3 linked regions of the Spartinivicinus poritis genome follow. The protein of the gene in region 3 interacts with the protein of the main gene of each other region in a pairwise test. Links are inferred from orthologs where the notes say so. Each region holds a gene or a part of one and is shown on either strand. Other genes may lie near its edges.

What was found.
Region 1: the proteins of dnaQ (region 3) and dnaE interact in binary tests that used the Escherichia coli proteins (3 or more experiments, as listed by UniProt). The link is inferred for Spartinivicinus poritis from one-to-one orthologs.
Region 2: the proteins of dnaQ (region 3) and dnaX interact in binary tests that used the Escherichia coli proteins (3 or more experiments, as listed by UniProt). The link is inferred for Spartinivicinus poritis from one-to-one orthologs.

The regions. Positions count from the first base shown.
Region 1 is NZ_JAPMOU010000001.1:47,436-54,033, forward strand. Bases 1,087-5,113 are described here. They hold dnaE (DNA polymerase III subunit alpha), read right to left. Parts: upstream 4,791-5,113; coding sequence 1,287-4,790; downstream 1,087-1,286. Other genes in these bases: accA (acetyl-CoA carboxylase carboxyl transferase subunit alpha), read right to left, coding at 1,087-1,152; ORQ98_RS00260 (substrate-binding periplasmic protein), read left to right, coding at 5,107-5,113. In the rest of the region: tRNA lysidine(34) synthetase TilS, read right to left, coding at 1-91; more of accA, read right to left, coding at 190-1,086; more of ORQ98_RS00260, read left to right, coding at 5,114-5,946; rnhB (ribonuclease HII), read right to left, coding at 6,004-6,598. UniProt on the Escherichia coli protein: DNA polymerase III is a complex, multichain enzyme responsible for most of the replicative synthesis in bacteria. This DNA polymerase also exhibits 3' to 5' exonuclease activity. The alpha chain is the DNA polymerase catalytic subunit.
Region 2 is NZ_JAPMOU010000063.1:16,995-22,547, reverse strand. The notes cover bases 1,165-4,146. They hold dnaX (DNA polymerase III subunit gamma/tau), read right to left. Parts: upstream 3,790-4,146; coding sequence 1,540-3,789; downstream 1,165-1,539. Other genes in these bases: ORQ98_RS26030 (YbaB/EbfC family nucleoid-associated protein), read right to left, coding at 1,173-1,499. Outside these bases: rnd (ribonuclease D), read right to left, coding at 1-498; recombination mediator RecR, read right to left, coding at 491-1,099; ORQ98_RS26020 (hypothetical protein), read left to right, coding at 4,351-4,719; ORQ98_RS26015 (DUF3179 domain-containing protein), read left to right, coding at 4,810-5,553. UniProt on the Escherichia coli protein: Part of the beta sliding clamp loading complex, which hydrolyzes ATP to load the beta clamp onto primed DNA to form the DNA replication pre-initiation complex.
Region 3 is NZ_JAPMOU010000003.1:167,073-172,421, forward strand. The notes cover bases 1,417-4,194. They hold dnaQ (DNA polymerase III subunit epsilon), read right to left. Parts: upstream 3,281-4,194; coding sequence 2,552-3,280; downstream 1,417-2,551. Other genes in these bases: nhaB (sodium/proton antiporter NhaB), read left to right, coding at 1,417-2,466; rnhA (ribonuclease HI), read right to left, coding at 3,442-3,882; ORQ98_RS03765 (class I SAM-dependent methyltransferase), read right to left, coding at 3,912-4,194. In the rest of the region: ORQ98_RS03745 (FimL-related protein), read right to left, coding at 1-411; more of nhaB, read left to right, coding at 961-1,416; more of ORQ98_RS03765, read right to left, coding at 4,195-4,688; gloB (hydroxyacylglutathione hydrolase), read left to right, coding at 4,753-5,349. UniProt on the Escherichia coli protein: DNA polymerase III is a complex, multichain enzyme responsible for most of the replicative synthesis in bacteria. The epsilon subunit contain the editing function and is a proofreading 3'-5' exonuclease.

The sequences.
Region 1 (6,598 bases), on a different replicon or contig from region 3:
ACCCACCACTGAACGCTACTACTAGTCGTGTGGGAGTATAGTCAGCTAATAATCGTTCCAAGTTTTGGCAGTATAGCTGTGGCAGGTCCATGAAAGGTTATACGCTATCAGTTCAACAAAAGGACAATACTAAAAAGCCGACTAAATAGTCGGCTTTTTGTTAGAAAACGGGTTCAGCTTTAATATCAATTACTGGCCAAACGAACCATACGACATCAAGCGCTTGTACCGTAAATCCAACAGTTCATCAGTTGAGTGACGCTTTAGTACGTCCAGCTCTTTAATCAGTGATTCTTTAATACTGGCGGCCATCTGTACAGGATCCCGGTGGGCACCGCCTAACGGTTCTGGAATCAGCCGATCAACAAAACCAAGTTCTAGTAAACGGTCAGCGGTAATCCCCATTGCCTCTGCAGCATCAGCGGCTTTTTCAGCACTTTTCCATAAAATAGACGCACAGCCTTCTGGAGATATCACCGAATAAGTAGAGTATTGCAGCATCATGAGATGATCACATACACCAACTGCCAATGCACCACCTGAGCCCCCTTCTCCGATCACTGTGGAAATAATAGGTGCTTTCAAACGGGACATGACCGCCAGGTTATAAGCAATTGCTTCACTTTGACCACGCTCTTCCGCATCAATACCAGGGTATGCGCCTGGCGTATCGATAAACGTCAATACAGGTATTTTAAACCGCTCAGCTAACTCCATTAGCCGGCAAGCTTTTCGATAGCCTTCTGGTTTAGGCATACCAAAATTGCGGCGAACTTTTTCTTTAACATCACGGCCTTTTTGATGACCAATAATCATCACTGGCTGATTTTCCAGTTTACCAATACCACCTACTATCGACTGGTCATCTGCAAACTTACGATCGCCATGTAATTCGTCAAAGTCATTAAAAATATGCTCAACATAATCAAAAGTATATGGCCGCTGAGGGTGACGAGCGATTTGTGCTCGCTGCCAAGCGGTTAGCTTGCTGAAAACCTGCTGAGTTAGCGACTTACTTTTAGTCTTAAGCTTTTCTATTTCCTCAGCAATATCAATATCATAACTGCTGTTCTGCTCAGTTGAACTGAGACTTTCTATTTTGGCTTCCAGCTCTGCAATCGGCTGCTCAAAATCTAGGTATTGGGGGTTCATAGTCGTAATTCTTGCCTTACTATTACGGTGGCTGCTAACGGATTATGCCCAACTAAAAAGGAGCATAAGATACGTGATTGTGACTACTTAGTCGAGTGCAGTGACACAATAGACCTGTTTTATCATTTAACAAATTATCTATACTGCAACTCAACTGAATTTTTTCCATACTGTTTCTTCAACGCTTGAATAAGCTCATCAGTTGGGGCTACACGCCATTGATCAGCCAATATCAATTTAGCCTTAGCATCATGTTTTTGGTATTCAATGGTAACAGGTAGCTGCCCCTTATACTCTGCCAGTAGGGTAGCTAAGTTTTCTACAAAGTCTCGCTTAAAAGTTTGCTCCGGAATTACTAACTGAAGCTGTCGTGCATATTTACTGCGTGCTTCCGTTAAATTAGCTAATGACTTAGCGCGCACTTTCAAGTTATTAGTGTAGTCATCATGACTTACCTCACCCTCCACAATAACCAGTGCATCTTTTTCCAGCTGTTGCTGATACTGTTCAAATTGATCTGAAAATACAGAAACTTCAATTCTTGCAGTACGATCATCCAAAGTGATAAAAGCCATTTTCTGGCCACGCTTGTTACGCATGACTCGCAAAGCAACAATTAATCCTGCGATGTATTGGCTTTCTCGGGCCGGCCGTAAATCAACAATGCGGTTTCTAATAATGTGCTTAATTTCAGACTCATACTGATCTATGGGGTGGCCAGTTAAATACAGCCCAAGCGTTTCTTTTTCTCCTACCAAACGCTGGTTATCAGGCCACTCATAGGCGTTATAGTAATATTCATAACAGTCTTGCTCCGTTTCAGCCATCAGCTCCCCAAACAAGTCACCATGACCACTATCTTGGCTTTTTGCCTCTTGATCAGCTGCTTTTAACGCATCTTCCATAGCAGCAAACAAGACCGCTCGATTCTTACCAAGAAATGCCATTTTCTGATATTGAGCTGGGCCCAGCCGGTCTAAAGCCCCTGAGCGTACCAGGGCTTCCATCACCCGTTTATTAATTTTTTTACCATCTATGCGTTTACAAAAATCAAATAAATCCTTAAAAGCACCCCCCTCTTTTCGCGCTTCAACGATGGCTTCAATCGGGCCTTCTCCAACCCCTTTAATCGCACCTAAGCCGTAGACGATGTCGTCCTGATCACTCACGGTAAATTTATATTCACTGATATTCACATTGGGTGGTGTAATATTCAGCTTCATCGAGCGGCATTCTTCAATCAGAATCACTACTTTATCAGTGTTATGAATATCTGAAGACAACACCGCAGCCATAAACTCTGCTGGGAAATAGGCTTTCAGCCAGGCTGTTTGATAAGAAACTAGCGCGTAAGCAGCTGAATGAGACTTGTTAAATCCATAGCCTGCAAATTTTTCCATCAAGTCAAAAATATAAGTCGCTTGTTCTGCAGGAATGCTATTGTCTGAAGCACCTTTATTAAATATTTCCCGCTGCTTGGCCATTTCTTCAGGCTTTTTCTTACCCATGGCTCGACGGAGCATGTCAGCCTGACCTAAGGTGTAATTAGCCAGTACCTGAGCAATCTGCATAACCTGTTCCTGATACAGAATGACTCCATAAGTGTTGGATAGTACTGGCTCCAAATCAGGGTGCGGGTATTCTACGGTGGCACGACCATGCTTACGATTAATAAAGTCATCTACCATCCCTGACTGAAGTGGTCCTGGCCGGAATAATGCCACCAACGCAATAATATCTTCAAAACAACTGGGCAGTAGGCGCTTAATCAACTCCTTCATTCCACGGGATTCAAGCTGAAACACGGCAGTTGTCTCTGCTCGCTGCAATAGCTTAAAAACTAATTCATCTGCTAAGTTTATCTGGCTAATATCAATAGGCGCTTCACTTTTAATCGCTCGACGCTTATTAATGGTTTCTAATGCCCAATCAATAATCGTTAGAGTTCTTAGCCCCAAAAAGTCAAACTTAACCAACCCAGCCTGTTCAACATCATCTTTATCAAACTGGGTAACTAAGCCATGGCCTTCCTCATCACAATAAAGGGGGGCAAAGTCTGTGAGCTTAGTTGGCGCTATTACAACTCCACCCGCATGCTTCCCTACATTTCGAGTGGTCCCTTCCAGCTTAAGCGCCATCTCCCAAATTTCTTGGGCAGCTTCATCGCTAGCTAAAAACTCACGAATGGTTTCTTCTTGCTCATAGGCTTTGGATAAAGTCATCCCTACTTCAAAGGGAATCATTTTAGACAGCTTGTCAGCCAATCCATATGACTTGCCCTGCACCCTCGCAACATCTCGCACAACCGCTTTTGCAGCCATAGTACCGAAGGTAATAATTTGGGAAACGGCATCCCGACCATAGTTCTGCGCAACATAATCAATGACCCGGTCCCGGCCATCCATACAGAAGTCAACATCAAAGTCAGGCATGGACACCCGCTCTGGATTCAAAAACCGCTCAAATAGCAAATCATATTCTAACGGGTCAAGGTCAGTAATTTTTTGGGCATAGGCTACCAGCGAGCCTGCACCCGACCCCCTGCCTGGCCCTACCGGAACACCGTTATTTTTCGCCCATTGGATAAAGTCCATCACGATTAGGAAATAACCGGGAAACCCCATCTGTAGGATAATATCCAATTCAAAATTCAGTCGATCAATATACTGCTGGTGCAGGTTTTCATAGTCTGGTGTAGCTGGGTCTAAGGTAATAGCCAACCTTTCTTCAAGCCCTTGATGGGAAAACTCACGGAAAAACTGATCCATGGTTTTCCCTTCTGGCACCGGATATTCTGGCAAAAAATATTTGCCTAGCTGTACCTCAATCGTACAACGTTTGGCAATTTCTACTGTATTGGCCAGTGCTTCTGGAATATCGGCAAATAGCTCTACCATTTCCTCTGGAGAGCGCAAATACTGTTGTTCACTGTACCTTCGTGGACGACGAGGGTCGTCTAATACTCGGCCCTCACCAATACACACCCTTGCTTCATGAGCATCGAAGTCTTCTTGATGTAAAAAACGGACATCATTGGTTGCAACAACAGGACAACAACAAGCTTCAGCAAGCGCCACTGCAGCATGTAAATATTCTTCATCATTTTCACGCCCAGTCCGCTGTAACTCTAAATAAAAACGATCAGGAAAAATCGCCTGCCACTCTTTAACTAATGACTCAGCTTGCTGCTGATGACCAGCCAATAGTGCACAACCAATTTCACTTAGTTTTCCCCCAGAAATGGCTATTAGCCCTGCTGACTTTTGCTTAAGCCAATCCTTTTTGATTATGGCTTTTTCATGATGTTGATTGATTTGATAAGCCTGTGAAATAAGCTCCGTTAAATTACGATAGCCTTCTTTATTTTGTATTAATAATAACATCGGCAATGGAGAAGCACTGGCTTCATCATTTTCCAGCCAAAGATCTGCACCACAGATAGGTTTAATCCCTGAAGCCAGTGCTGCTTTGTAAAACTTAACTAAAGCATATAAATTCATTTGGTCAGTCACAGCAACAGCAGGCATTCCTTTAGCTACTGTTTCAGCAATCAAAGGCTTGATTTTTACAATACCATCAATCAGTGAATATTCTGTATGTAATCGCAGATGAACAAAATTTGGCGCGTTATTAGACATGGAGTCCTCTAAAGCCTAAATGACTAAACATAAAATCTTTTGCGGCTATAATAAGTTTGGCTATGCCAGTTTAATTAATGACCTAGGAGTCACCTGAATACCGTATTTTCACAACATCACAGTTCAGCTATTTTATAAAACCCAAATTTATTTACTAGCCCGAATATTTCTTCTGCTCTCAATGAACCTGTAAGCTCTATCAAAACAGCCCACTTATTGGTTTATTTGCAAAAGACTCGCACCTAACAAAAAAGTGTGTTTTCATTACTAGTCACGTGAAATACAACAAAATTGAAAACCATGTAGAGTCACACCAATGCTTTGCCCTAGTCCACAACAAATACTACAACACCGACTAGTTTGCCTGATTGTTGTGCTGACTTTAATAAGTATTTCCAGTCAAGCTGCTGCTAACTGTTCCCGAATTAAAATATCAGGCAACCCAGAATACCCACCATTATTATGGCGAGACAGAACTAATCCTAAGCAGCTAACAGGGGTTAGCATTGCTTTGCTAAAGCGGGCCGTAGAAAGTTTAGATATAACCGTTGATGCCATTTACGTTGGCCCTTGGTCCCGCGCCCAGGCAAAAATTAAAGCTAATGAGCTGGATATGTTGGCAGGTGCTTTTTTAACCGTCGAACGTACTACTTATATGGAGTATGTTAAGCCCGCTTATACACAGGTTGCCAATGTTGTATTTGTTGCCAATGGTAAAGGCTTTAAATTTAAACGCTGGAGCGACCTTAAAAATAAACGTGGTGCAACTCTCATAAACAACAGCTTTGGGCAAAAGTTCGACCAATATGCTCAGGATCACTTAGCCCTTTATGGTGTTCGATCCTTAGAAATTGCTTTTAAGCTCTTACTTGCAAAACGAGCAGACTATGTAGTCTATGAACTTTATCCTGGGCTTGCCTACGCAAAAGCAATGGGAGTTAACCAAGAGATACGTCACTTCACTAATTATATTAACTCCGAGCCTTTATATTATACCTTTGCCTTAAAGTCTCCCTGCCTTGAAAAAAACCTTACCAAGCACTTGAGCGACTTTATTCACAGCCAAAAAAATACTCGTTTAGAAAAAGAACTATTAGAAGAGTACTTACAGCTTTGGCAAAATCAGGCCCACTTAGCCCTGGATGCGCCACCTTGATCCGCCACAAAAATAACCTCAACTTGTAGCAGGATATAAGCCATTCAAGATGCTAAATTAGCTTTCTAGCAGCCTCTGGACAGGCTTAAATGAACGCCGATAAATAGGGGCTACCCCCTGTTTTTCAAGAGCCGCTAAGTGCGCTTTGGTAGGATAGCCTTTATGCTTGGCTAAACCATAACCAGGATACTGCTGATCCAACACATGCATTTCCCTGTCCCGAGTCACTTTAGCCAAAATAGATGCTGCAGCAATTGCCTGCACTTGAGAATCACCTTTAACCACAGCCTGACTAGGATAAGGAAGTTCTGGACAACGATTACCATCAATAAGCACAAGCTCTGGCTTAACTGATAAACCTAACACTGCTCGCTGCATTGCCAGCATGGTGGCATGCAAAATATTGAGCTGGTCAATTTCCTCAACCTCGGCCCGGCCGATATGCCATGCTAAGGCTCGTTGCTGAATAACGTCAAAGAGTTGCTCACGCTTTTTATCAGTCAGTTTTTTTGAGTCATTTAAACCTTCAATAGGCTGGTTAGGATCTAAAATCACTGCAGCAGTCACTACAGCTCCACACAGCGGACCTCTACCTACCTCATCAACACCTGCAACTAACTGATGCTGAGCAATTTCCCAGTTTATTTCAGAC
Region 2 (5,553 bases), on a different replicon or contig from region 3:
GTAATGTACATCTAATGCTGCATAAGTAATTTGTGCATCCGATAGCGGTCGCTGTAACCAATCTGAGCGTGTTTCATCTTTAGCTAACTGAATACCCAATAGTTCAGTCACCAGGCGTTGATAGCCCACTGATGGCCCCAACCCCGAAAATGCTGCAGCCAACTGGGTATCAAACAGTGGTACGGGGAGTGTCCCTGTTAACTGTTGAAATATTTCCAGGTCCTCACTGCAAGCATGTAACACTTTGATGACTTGCGGGGCTGCAAGCACCTTGGCTAAAGGCTCAAAGTCAGTGACTTGCAAGGGGTCAATAAAAAATACCTGTTCAGCTGTTGCCAGCTGAATCAGACCTGGCTTTGCATAAAAAGTCTGGCAGCGGAAAAACTCAGTATCCAACGCTAAATGTGGCTGCTCTAACCAGGCAAGGGCATGCTGGGCTAAAGCCTCATTGGTTGTAATCCAGTGAGGAGAAGCAGGTGAATGCAATGTATCAGTCATTGATTAACCAGGGTTTACGTCCAGCCAATGCATGAGCTAACGTTCCACCATCGACATATTCCAGCTCGCCTCCCAAGGGAATACCATGCGCAATTCTTGATAATCTAACAGGTAAGCCCTGGAGCTGGTCTGCAATATAATGAGCGGTGGTCTCACCCTCTACGGTAGGGTTAGTGGCCAAAATCAACTCTTCAACCTGGTCTTGTTTTACCCGCCTAATCAACTGGTCCAAGCCCAGCTGCTCTGGACCAATTCCTTCAAGTGGTGACAAATGCCCCATTAGCACAAAATATAAACCGTTAAAGCCACCCGCTTGCTCAATCGCCAATACATCAGCGGGTGTTTCAACAACACAGATTGTTTCCCGTTGCCGCCGGCTGCTGCTGCAAATAGGGCAAAGTGAGGTTTCACATAAGGTTCGGCATTGCTGACAATTGCCTACCTGATTTGCAGCCTGCTGCAAACTATAAGACAGTTGCAATGCGCCTTGCCGGTCACGCTCCAGTAAGTGCAGTGCCATCCGTTGGGCTGATTTGGGACCTACACCGGGCAAACAGCGAAATGCAGCTATTAATTCAGAAATTAAAGGACTAAAAGACATAGGTGTGCTGTAACTGTCGACTAATGCACGAGAGGGGCACCACTAGAGTGCGTTACCCCTACCTCTCTGGCTGCTAAAATGGAAACTTAAAACCCTCAGGTAGCTTCATACCACCTGTCAGGTTGGCCATTTTATCTTGATTATTTTTTTCTACTTTACGTACTGCATCATTAACTGCAGCCGCAATTAAATCTTCAAGCATTTCTTTATCTTCTTGCAGCAAGCTAGGGTCAATATTCACTCGCTTAACATCATGGCGGCCTGTCATCACAATACTTACCAGCCCAGCACCAGACTCACCTGTCACTTCGGCATTGGCCAGTTCTTCTTGCACTTTTTGCATTTGCTCTTGCATTTGCTGGGCTTGTTTCATTAGGTTGCCCATACCACCTTTAAACATATAAAAACCTCATTTTGCTTTGGCTAAATACCAGTAATGCTTAAGAGTCGATTGGCATTACTGAGTTTTCGACGATTGTAGCAGAAAAGTGCTGCATTAATGCCTGCACATTTGGGTCGCTAATAATACTTTGTTCTGCTGCAGCTTGTCGCTCCCGTCGCTTCCGGGCACGATATGCGGCTGGGGTTTCTGCTTTAGTTGCTGTTACCTTATCAAGTGATACTTGAATTTCAGTAGCAAAATAATGAGATAGCGCCTGGCTCACCCGCTGAATCTGGCTGTCATTCAGTAATACCGTATGTTCTTTGGCAATACGAAAATACCAAAGCCCGGCAGTTATCTCGACCAGCTCCATTTGCTGAGCAATGGCATTAGCCGCACCACTGATTGATAACTGAGCATAGAGTTGCGGCCAATCTTCTGGCTTTACAGTGGTTAACGTAAATGTTTTTGCTACCTCTTCTTTAAGCATAGTCGCCGAAGCAGCAGGTTTAACCATTTCTGAAGTCGTTAACGTTGCTTCAACAGGTACTGCTGTTGCGGCAATGGCTTGCTTAAGCGCAGAGGTATTATCTACCTTTGTACTCGCTTGAGTTGCAGCAGCCCCAGTCATTGGTTGTTCCGCGCCCACAGCAGGAGTGGGGTAACTGGCAACTGGCTGCTCTGCTATAGGTGATGGTTGTTGATATGCACTGGCTGCGGAGTAGTCTTCATAATCCGGCACCATCGCTTCTGCATATTGTTGGTAGCTGGCCAGCTCAGCAGCAGCATCACTTGTCATTGTTGCCTGACTCACTTGCCCTGATGGCTGGTTAACATCGGTTTGACTGATATCAGTCACAGCTTGCTTGTATCCTGCAGGCTCTGGACTTTGCTCCAACCCACTAGCAGGTAACGCCTGTACCACAGCATTGGCAGGGCTTGACTCCACCACCTGTTGAGAAGTAGTAGGTTCCGTATGTTTAGGAGACACTGGCAATTGCTGAGGCTCTAGCGACTGTTGAGGCTCATTAGCAATGGTTGATTGACCAGGTAGGCTATTGGCTTCTAAGGAGTGAGTTTCCATAGAATTGGTTTCTGCTGCACTTGATGTATTACTGCCTTGGCCAGGCTGACAGACCTTATCATTGGACTTGTCATTGGCCTTATCAATGGGTGGTTCTTCAGTGCCAGGCAATGGCTGAGTCGGAGGTACTACTGGGCCTTGCTGAGGGCGAAAAGCCAGCATCCGTAACAATACCATTTCAAACCCTGAACGAGGGTCTGGTGCAATCGCTAAATCCTGCCGCCCTTGCAAACCAATCTGATAAAACAGTTGTACATCTTCTGCCGTCATGTCAGTGGCTAATCCCAATATTTGCTGCTGATCACCCTGACTGTTGTCGACAGCATCTGGCACCATTTGCGCCAACGCAACCCGGTGAAACACGGACAGCATATCTGCTAATACACTAATATAGTCAGGGGCAAATTCTGCTAAGTGAGCAACAGCCGCTAAGACAGCGACAGGCTGCTGACTAGCTAAAGCCTCAACTACTCGATAGACCTGCCGCTGATCAATCGTGCCTAACATGGCAGCGACTTTATCTTCTGTCACCTGGCCATTACCAAAAGCGATGGCTTGATCCGTCAGGCTTAATGCATCCCGCATACTGCCATCCGCAGCTCGACCTATTTGCCACAGTGCTGTTGACTCATAGCCTACCTGCTCGGCTTCCAACACCGTTGTCAGATAATCAACTATCCGCTCTGGCGACATATTTTTCAGGCCAAACTGTAAACACCGAGACAAAATCGTGATTGGCAGTTTTTGCGGGTCTGTGGTTGCCAACAAAAACTTCACATGAGGTGGCGGTTCTTCAAGGGTTTTGAGTAATGCATTAAAACTGTGAGCTGACAGCATATGCACCTCGTCAATCAGGTATACTTTAAACCGACCACGGGTAGGCGCATACTGCACATTATCCAACAGTTCGCGGGTATCCTCTACTTTGGTTCGGGATGCCGCATCCACTTCTAGCAGGTCAACAAAACGTCCCTGGTCGATTTCCTGACAGGCAGAACATTGGCCACAAGGCTCCGAGCTAATACCCGTTTCACAGTTCAAACATTTGGCTAAAATACGAGCAATGGTGGTTTTCCCCACCCCTCGCGTGCCAGTAAACAAATAGGCATGGTGTAACCGGCCATGATCCAATGCATTAATTAATGCCTGGAGTACATGATTTTGTCCAACCATAGCTTTAAATGTTTTTGGCCGCCACTTTCTGGCCAATACCTGATAGCTCATTTAGCTGCCTGAAATCGCTGATTGATGAGATGTTGCATACTACTTTACCTACCGCAACAGATAAAACCTCTCAGTATATCAAACTTTGCTTTTACGCCTAAGAGTTTACTAAGGGACATGCACCTGTAGGATAATATGGAAAGCCTAATGACTGCGTCATTTCTATTATCAGATACCAGGCAAAAGGATACTTGAGTTGCAAGGTCGATACTGCTTTAATAGGCTCACAATATTGACCACTGATGCTATTTTTATACATAAAGTTTGACTATATTGAGCGCTGGGTAAATGGCTATTGGCCAGCAAAAAACTTTAAAACATAAGCAGTACTCAGTAACTTTTAACAGAAAAATATAGACGTTAACTTATTATCAACTAATTCAACATACATCAAGAATAGGACTGACGTCCTTGCCAACCTGCTAACCTAAGCAAGGTGGATTCCGGTGACGGAGATGTGGCATGGCCCCATTGAAATGCGATAGCGCATCAAGGCCAAGCAACTAAATAGGCTCTCTCAAACCAAACGTCAGTTCTCTGTTTAAGTAGCAGGAGAACACGATGATCAACCAACACCTTTTTCAGCATACCAATACAAATGCCTTTGCTCCTTTGCCCAAGCCTGCGGATATTACCTCTCAACAGGAGCTTGCTGAATTTGCTGGTCATGTTGAGCACCAACAGTATCACTGCCTGCTCTATTACTGGGCCAGCCAACTGTGGATTAAACAACCGAGGCGCCACAGCAAACCATTCTGGGTAGTGTATGTTGAATACCGCGACCATACGCGTAGTTGCTGCTACCAGCCATTTTACTTTGGCAGTTTACCCTTGGCTCGCCAGTTTATCCGCCAGCAAGTCACTCACTGTCAGCTGCCGGGTATTTCCCCTAAAGCCACCCGAGAGTCTCCCATTAAACGTGCGCATTAAGCAGTAGCAGAGGAAGCAAAAAAATCTGAAAGAAACCCAACCCAAAGGGTTTCTTTATAGGTATACCAGCAACTTAGAGATACATAAGTAATGCGTTACTTATCTCTGGTTTACACCCTGAGTAGCTTGTTGTTGAGCACCTTGCTCAGCCAAATACTAGCGGCAGAAAGTCACTGGCTATCTAATAATGGCTTTAACCTGACCAACAGTACTATCCCAGCAGAGAAAATTTTTCACGGTGGGCCACCCCGTGATGGTATTCCCGCTATTGACCAACCTCAGTTTGTGAAAGCAGCACAAGCTCAAGCCTTTCTAAAGCCTGAAGATCGAGTACTCGGTGTAACAATCAATGGCCACAGTAAGGCCTACCCAATTAAAATCCTGAACTACCATGAAATCGTTAATGACACGATTAATCGCCAGCCAGTCACAATCACCTACTGTCCACTATGTGGTACAGGTATGGTCTTTTCTGCTGAAGTGGCTGGGCAAGCATTAACGTTTGGTGTTTCTGGACTACTGTATAACAGTGATGTGTTGTTATACGATCGAGAAACCGAATCTCTTTGGTCGCAAATACTATCTAAAGCAATTACAGGACATTATCGAGAACAAACCCTTAAGCGATTACCAGTGAGTCATACGACTTGGGAGGAGTGGCAACAGCGTTATCCTCACTCTTTGGTGTTATCAACTAAGACTGGTTACCAGCGCCAATATCAACGCTCACCCTATGGAAACTACGACAGTATTAGAGATGTCTTTTTTCCTGTTACCGCTTCCAGTAACCGTTATCATCCTAAGGAGCTCGTATTAGGCATTGAAATAAATGGT
Region 3 (5,349 bases):
GGCAAAAAAGTGGCTTTCGGGTAAAGTAGGTTGATGCCTGGCCTCACGCATATCATTAATGGTAGGTATCAATAACTCAGGCAGCTCTGCTTTATTTAATAGCAAATATTCAAGATAGCGATTTAAAACAAATAAAGCATTTCCTAATGCACTTAACGTTTCGTCTTTTTCTTGCGAAGCGCCTGCGGGGATATCAGTCGCCAAGTTGACCATTTCCTGAGCGAGTAACTCAGCACCACTCATTTCAATTAAGCTGAGTGTTCCCCTAATCTGCTGAAGATAATCGACACAAGACTGAATGTGGCCACTATTTTCACGATCTTCTATAAAGCTCTCTAGACTACTCTCTGCATTCTGGATGGTTGCTTCCAACTCTTCCCGAACCAGATTAAGTGATGTAGCTCCAGCCATTCGTCGAAAACTCCAAACCTCAATAAATTAAACCAGCAGTGCCCGTTATCTTGATTAGTATAGTTAGTTGCTGAGCCAAGCTACACAGTAATATACCTATTGTTTTGTATAAGTGTAATTATGAACGAGTTCCTTGGCACAGCAAAACATGCACTCACTCTGTGGAAAGCTGACCACACTGATTGCTTATAGTCTAAACTAACCGCAACCATGGTCATAAAAAAAATACTTAACAAGCATTATAGTAATGAGAACACACAGAGTATGCCAACTATACCAAGCAATTAATAAAAAATCAGTTATTAACTATCTAAGAGAACCTCTCTTTTATATAGGAGGATTGACTGTTTGAGCTTCTAATCATAACCAAAAGCGATATAATGCGCTGCGATCAGGCCTCATGCCATGATCAAACTGTCATAGTGAGTAGCTTATTAGCCGACAGTTTTTGGTTAAATAAAGTTCATTTTTTAAGCTAAAAAAGTCAGCACCCAAACCAGGCTACAATCGCGCATAACAAAATAATGGATAAGTAAGTAGGTACCATTTATGCCAAGCACTCTTAAAAGTGCTTTTATGCACAATTTCTTGGGATATGCCGCCGACTGGTATAAATACACCATTATCGGTTTCCTAATTATTAACCCCTTTATTTTATATCTGATGGGACCCACTATAGCTGGCTGGGCGCTTGTTGCAGAGTTTATTTTCACTTTAGCCATGGCACTAAAGTGCTACCCTCTACAGCCAGGAGGCTTACTGGTTATCGAAGCCATTGTCTTGGGGATGACATCACCTGATGCACTTAAGCATGAAGTAGAACAAAACTTTCCCGTTATCCTGCTCCTGATGTTTATGGTTGCAGGGATCTACTTTATGAAAGATTTACTGCTGTTTACGTTTACCAAAATCCTGATTTCTGTTCGCTCAAAAATCATCCTATCTCTGCTGTTTTCCATTGTTGCTGCGGTTTTATCCGCATTTCTTGATGCGTTAACAGTGACCGCCGTTGTTATCAGTGTCGGCGTTGGCTTTTACTCTGTTTATCATAAAGTTGCTTCTGGCAAAAAATTTCAACACTCAGAGCATGACCCCCATGCTGATGACAGTATTGTGGATATTCACCGACGTGACTTAGAACAGTTTCGCGCTTTTTTGCGTAGTTTAATGATGCATGCTGCTGTTGGTACAGCCCTGGGTGGTGTGTGTACCATGGTCGGTGAGCCACAAAACCTGTTAATTGCAGAAAAAGTAGGCTGGGATTTCGTTGCTTTCTTCTTGGTCATGATGCCAGTCACTATGCCTGTTCTTGCCGCAGGTTTATTAACAGTCATTGTTTTAGAAAAAACCCACTGGTTTGGCTATGGGGAACAAATTCCTGAAAGTGTTAGAACTGTCTTGGTTGACTTTGCCAAAGAAGAAGCGGCACAACGAAATAAAAAGGATATTGCCAGCTTAATCATTCAAGCTATCGCGGGCATTCTACTGGTTTTAGGACTTGCCTTTCATGTAGCAGAAGTCGGCTTTATTGGGCTATTGGTGATTGTGGTAATTACCGCGTTCACTGGCATTATTGAAGAGCATCAAATTGGTAAAGCCTTTGAAGAGGCACTCCCATTTACCGCGCTACTTGTCGTATTTTTTGGGATCGTAGCAGTTATTCATGACCAACACCTGTTTTCCCCTATTATAAACTGGGTATTAGAAATGGATAAGTCTGCTCAGCCTGGTATGTTCTTTATTGCTAACGGTTTATTATCAATGATCAGCGACAACGTATTTGTTGCCACTGTTTATATTAACGAAGTGAAACAAGTATTTGATAATGGTCTAATTAGCAAGGAACATTTTGAAAAATTGGCGATTGCCATTAACACTGGCACCAACTTACCGAGTGTGGCTACGCCTAATGGTCAGGCTGCTTTCTTGTTCCTGCTAACTTCAGCCTTAGCCCCACTCATTCGGCTGTCCTATGGCAAAATGGTGGTTATGGCGTTTCCTTACACATTAGTGTTAGGTGGCGTAGGCTATGCCATGGTAACCCACTTTATTTAATAAACCGCAAACGATCATAAACCCTGAAAATCACTGCCCTCTAATGCCGCTAATTACGGCAGGGAGGGCTTTAAACTGTCTTCACTTAGTTACTGCTTTCATACTTATCTCGCCATACACACTGGCCTTGATTTGCAATGGCATCAAGCTTTGCCTCATGTGCCACTATTTCTTCGGCAGAAGCATTAATCACAGGTAGCGGTGAGCGATTGGCAGCCAGTCGCTTGATTTGACTCTGACCACTCTGCCCTCCCTCTTGATTTTGATTACTGCCACCAAAGGCAAGTGCTGTTTGCCCACCCGTCATTAGCAGATAAACATCTGCTAATATTTCCGCATCCAATAATGCACCATGATAAGTTCGGGCTGAGTTATCAACCCCATAACGTTTACACAGTGCATCCAAATTATTTTTAGCACCTGGATGCTTACTTCTTGCTAACACTAATGAATCTGTAATACGACAATAGTTTTCTATTGGGCCAGGGTTAGTAGCAGCCAACATGCCAAACTCATGATTAATAAACCCCACATCAAAGGGAGCATTATGAATAACTAACTCAGCCCCTTTGATAAACTCAAAAAACTCTGCCGCTACGGCAGCAAATACCGGTTTATCTGCCAGCATTTCATTGGTAATGCCATGAACTTCAATTGCTTCCTGTTCCACTTCACGCTGAGGGTTAATGTATTGGTGGTAGGAATTACCTGTCAATTTGCGATTAATGACCTCAACGCAGCCTATTTCGATAATTCGGTGACCTTGCTTAGGGTCGATACCTGTGGTTTCAGTATCCAGCACAATCGTGCGCATCGTGTTGCTACCTGATTTAATGTTGTGTTAATGAAAAATTTACGACAAAAGCCTTGTAATATACACAATATGAATGGTTTTTAGGTGCGGCCATTGAGTGACGAGGCCCCATGAGCCTATAAATAATAGGTGATTGGGGCGAGGAATGAAGATAACAAAATCTAGAAATCATTCGTGAAGGGTATACCCTGATTTGCTAGTTCATCCGCTCGTTCATTTTCAGGGTGTCCACTGTGGCCTTTTACCCAACACCATTGTACTTGATGCTTACTGGTTTGCTCTGCCAGCTGCTGCCATAAGTCCTGGTTTTTGACTGGTTGATTCGCTGATGTACGCCAGTTGCGGGCGACCCAACGAGGTAACCACTGGGTAATTCCCTGGCGAACATATTGCGAGTCAGTCGTAATACTCACATCACAAGAGCGTTTCAAAGCTTTCAGCCCTTCAATTGCAGCCATTAATTCCATCCGGTTATTGGTGGTATTTTCTTCACCACCAAATAACTCTTTTTCAACATTCCCATAACGGAGGAGAACCCCCCACCCTCCAGGTCCTGGATTACCTTTACAAGCACCATCAGTAAAAATTTCAACTTGCTTCATCAAACGCTCAATTATCCAATTAAAACAACTTATCGCCTGGTTGTTGGTTCAGCCAGGGGTAGTGTCACTACCTTAGGAGCTGTTGGTCGCCACAGTGGTTTTATTGGCGTCATCCCCACAGTCTCCTTGGTGGCCTGCATTATATAAAAACTACCAATGCCTAGCCCAATGGATTCACAGTAGCGATCCAACTTCGTGGGGTACTGGGTATCAGCCAGCTTCACTGCAGGATAACAGACCTTATCAAGAGCAAACCCAAGTAACTTAAACCAGTCTTGTAAGCGCCCAGGGTGAATAAAATGGGCTTGACGTAAAAATTTGTAATGAGGGAACCCAAGACCACGCCACAGGTTCAATAAGCTATAGGGGTTAAACCCAAGCACAATGAGCTTACCTCCTGGAATAATGGCTTTATTTGCTTCAGAAAGCAGCCGGTGAGGGTTTTCAAAAAACTCTAACGCATGATGGAGAAACACCATATCAACACTGTTAGGCTGTATCGGCCATTCAGTGAGGGAGCCTTGTAATTGCGAGCAGTTGGTTGTAATCAGGCGTGGCGTTAAAATGACTTTGTGGGCGATTCTACAGGCATCAACCAGCCGTAAATCTGGAGAAACCCCCACTTGCACGAGGTGATAACCAAAATTATAAGGCAACCAATGTTCTAGTTGCTGGGCTTGGATGGCGAGTAGTCGCACCCCCAAAGGTGAGGATAACCAACGGTGCAACTCTGGCAGCAGCCGGTAAAATGCCCGATGCTGGCCACTGAACCAGCGCTCAGGTTCTGTTGTATTATTAAACAGCATGGCAGGCTCTTTGTCTGTTGTAGTCAGTTGCTTTCATTTCTTTATTGACAGGATACGCCTAACAATGATTCACGTCAGCCCCATTTCAGCTTTTAATGATAACTATATTTGGCTACTCAGCTGTTCAGATACACATACAGCTTGGGTGGTAGATCCAGGAGATGCGGCGCCTGTTAACCAATACCTAAACCAGCACCAACTTACCCTGGCAGGCATTTTAATTACTCATCACCACTATGATCATGTGGGAGGCTTGAAGACTTTATTAAAGCAACACAACCCTGTCACATATGGCCCAGCTAATGAAAGCATTGAAGGGATTCAACACTCACTCTCAGCAAATGACTTACTAAATGTACTAGGCGCTGAATTTCAAGTCCTTGAAGTCGGCGGTCACACGCGGGGCCATATTGCCTATTATAGTGACCAATTACTGGCTCAGCCCACCCTGTTTTGTGGTGACACGTTGTTTGCTGGTGGGTGTGGCCGATTATTCGAAGGTACACCGAAACAAATGTACCAATCACTTAGCCAGATTGCGGCACTTCCAGCTAACACTCTCATATACTGTGCTCACGAATATACCAGTGCCAATCTTAGCTTTGCCAGTGCCGTTGAGCCCACTAACAACAAACTACAGCAACGCATTAACCAGGTAAAA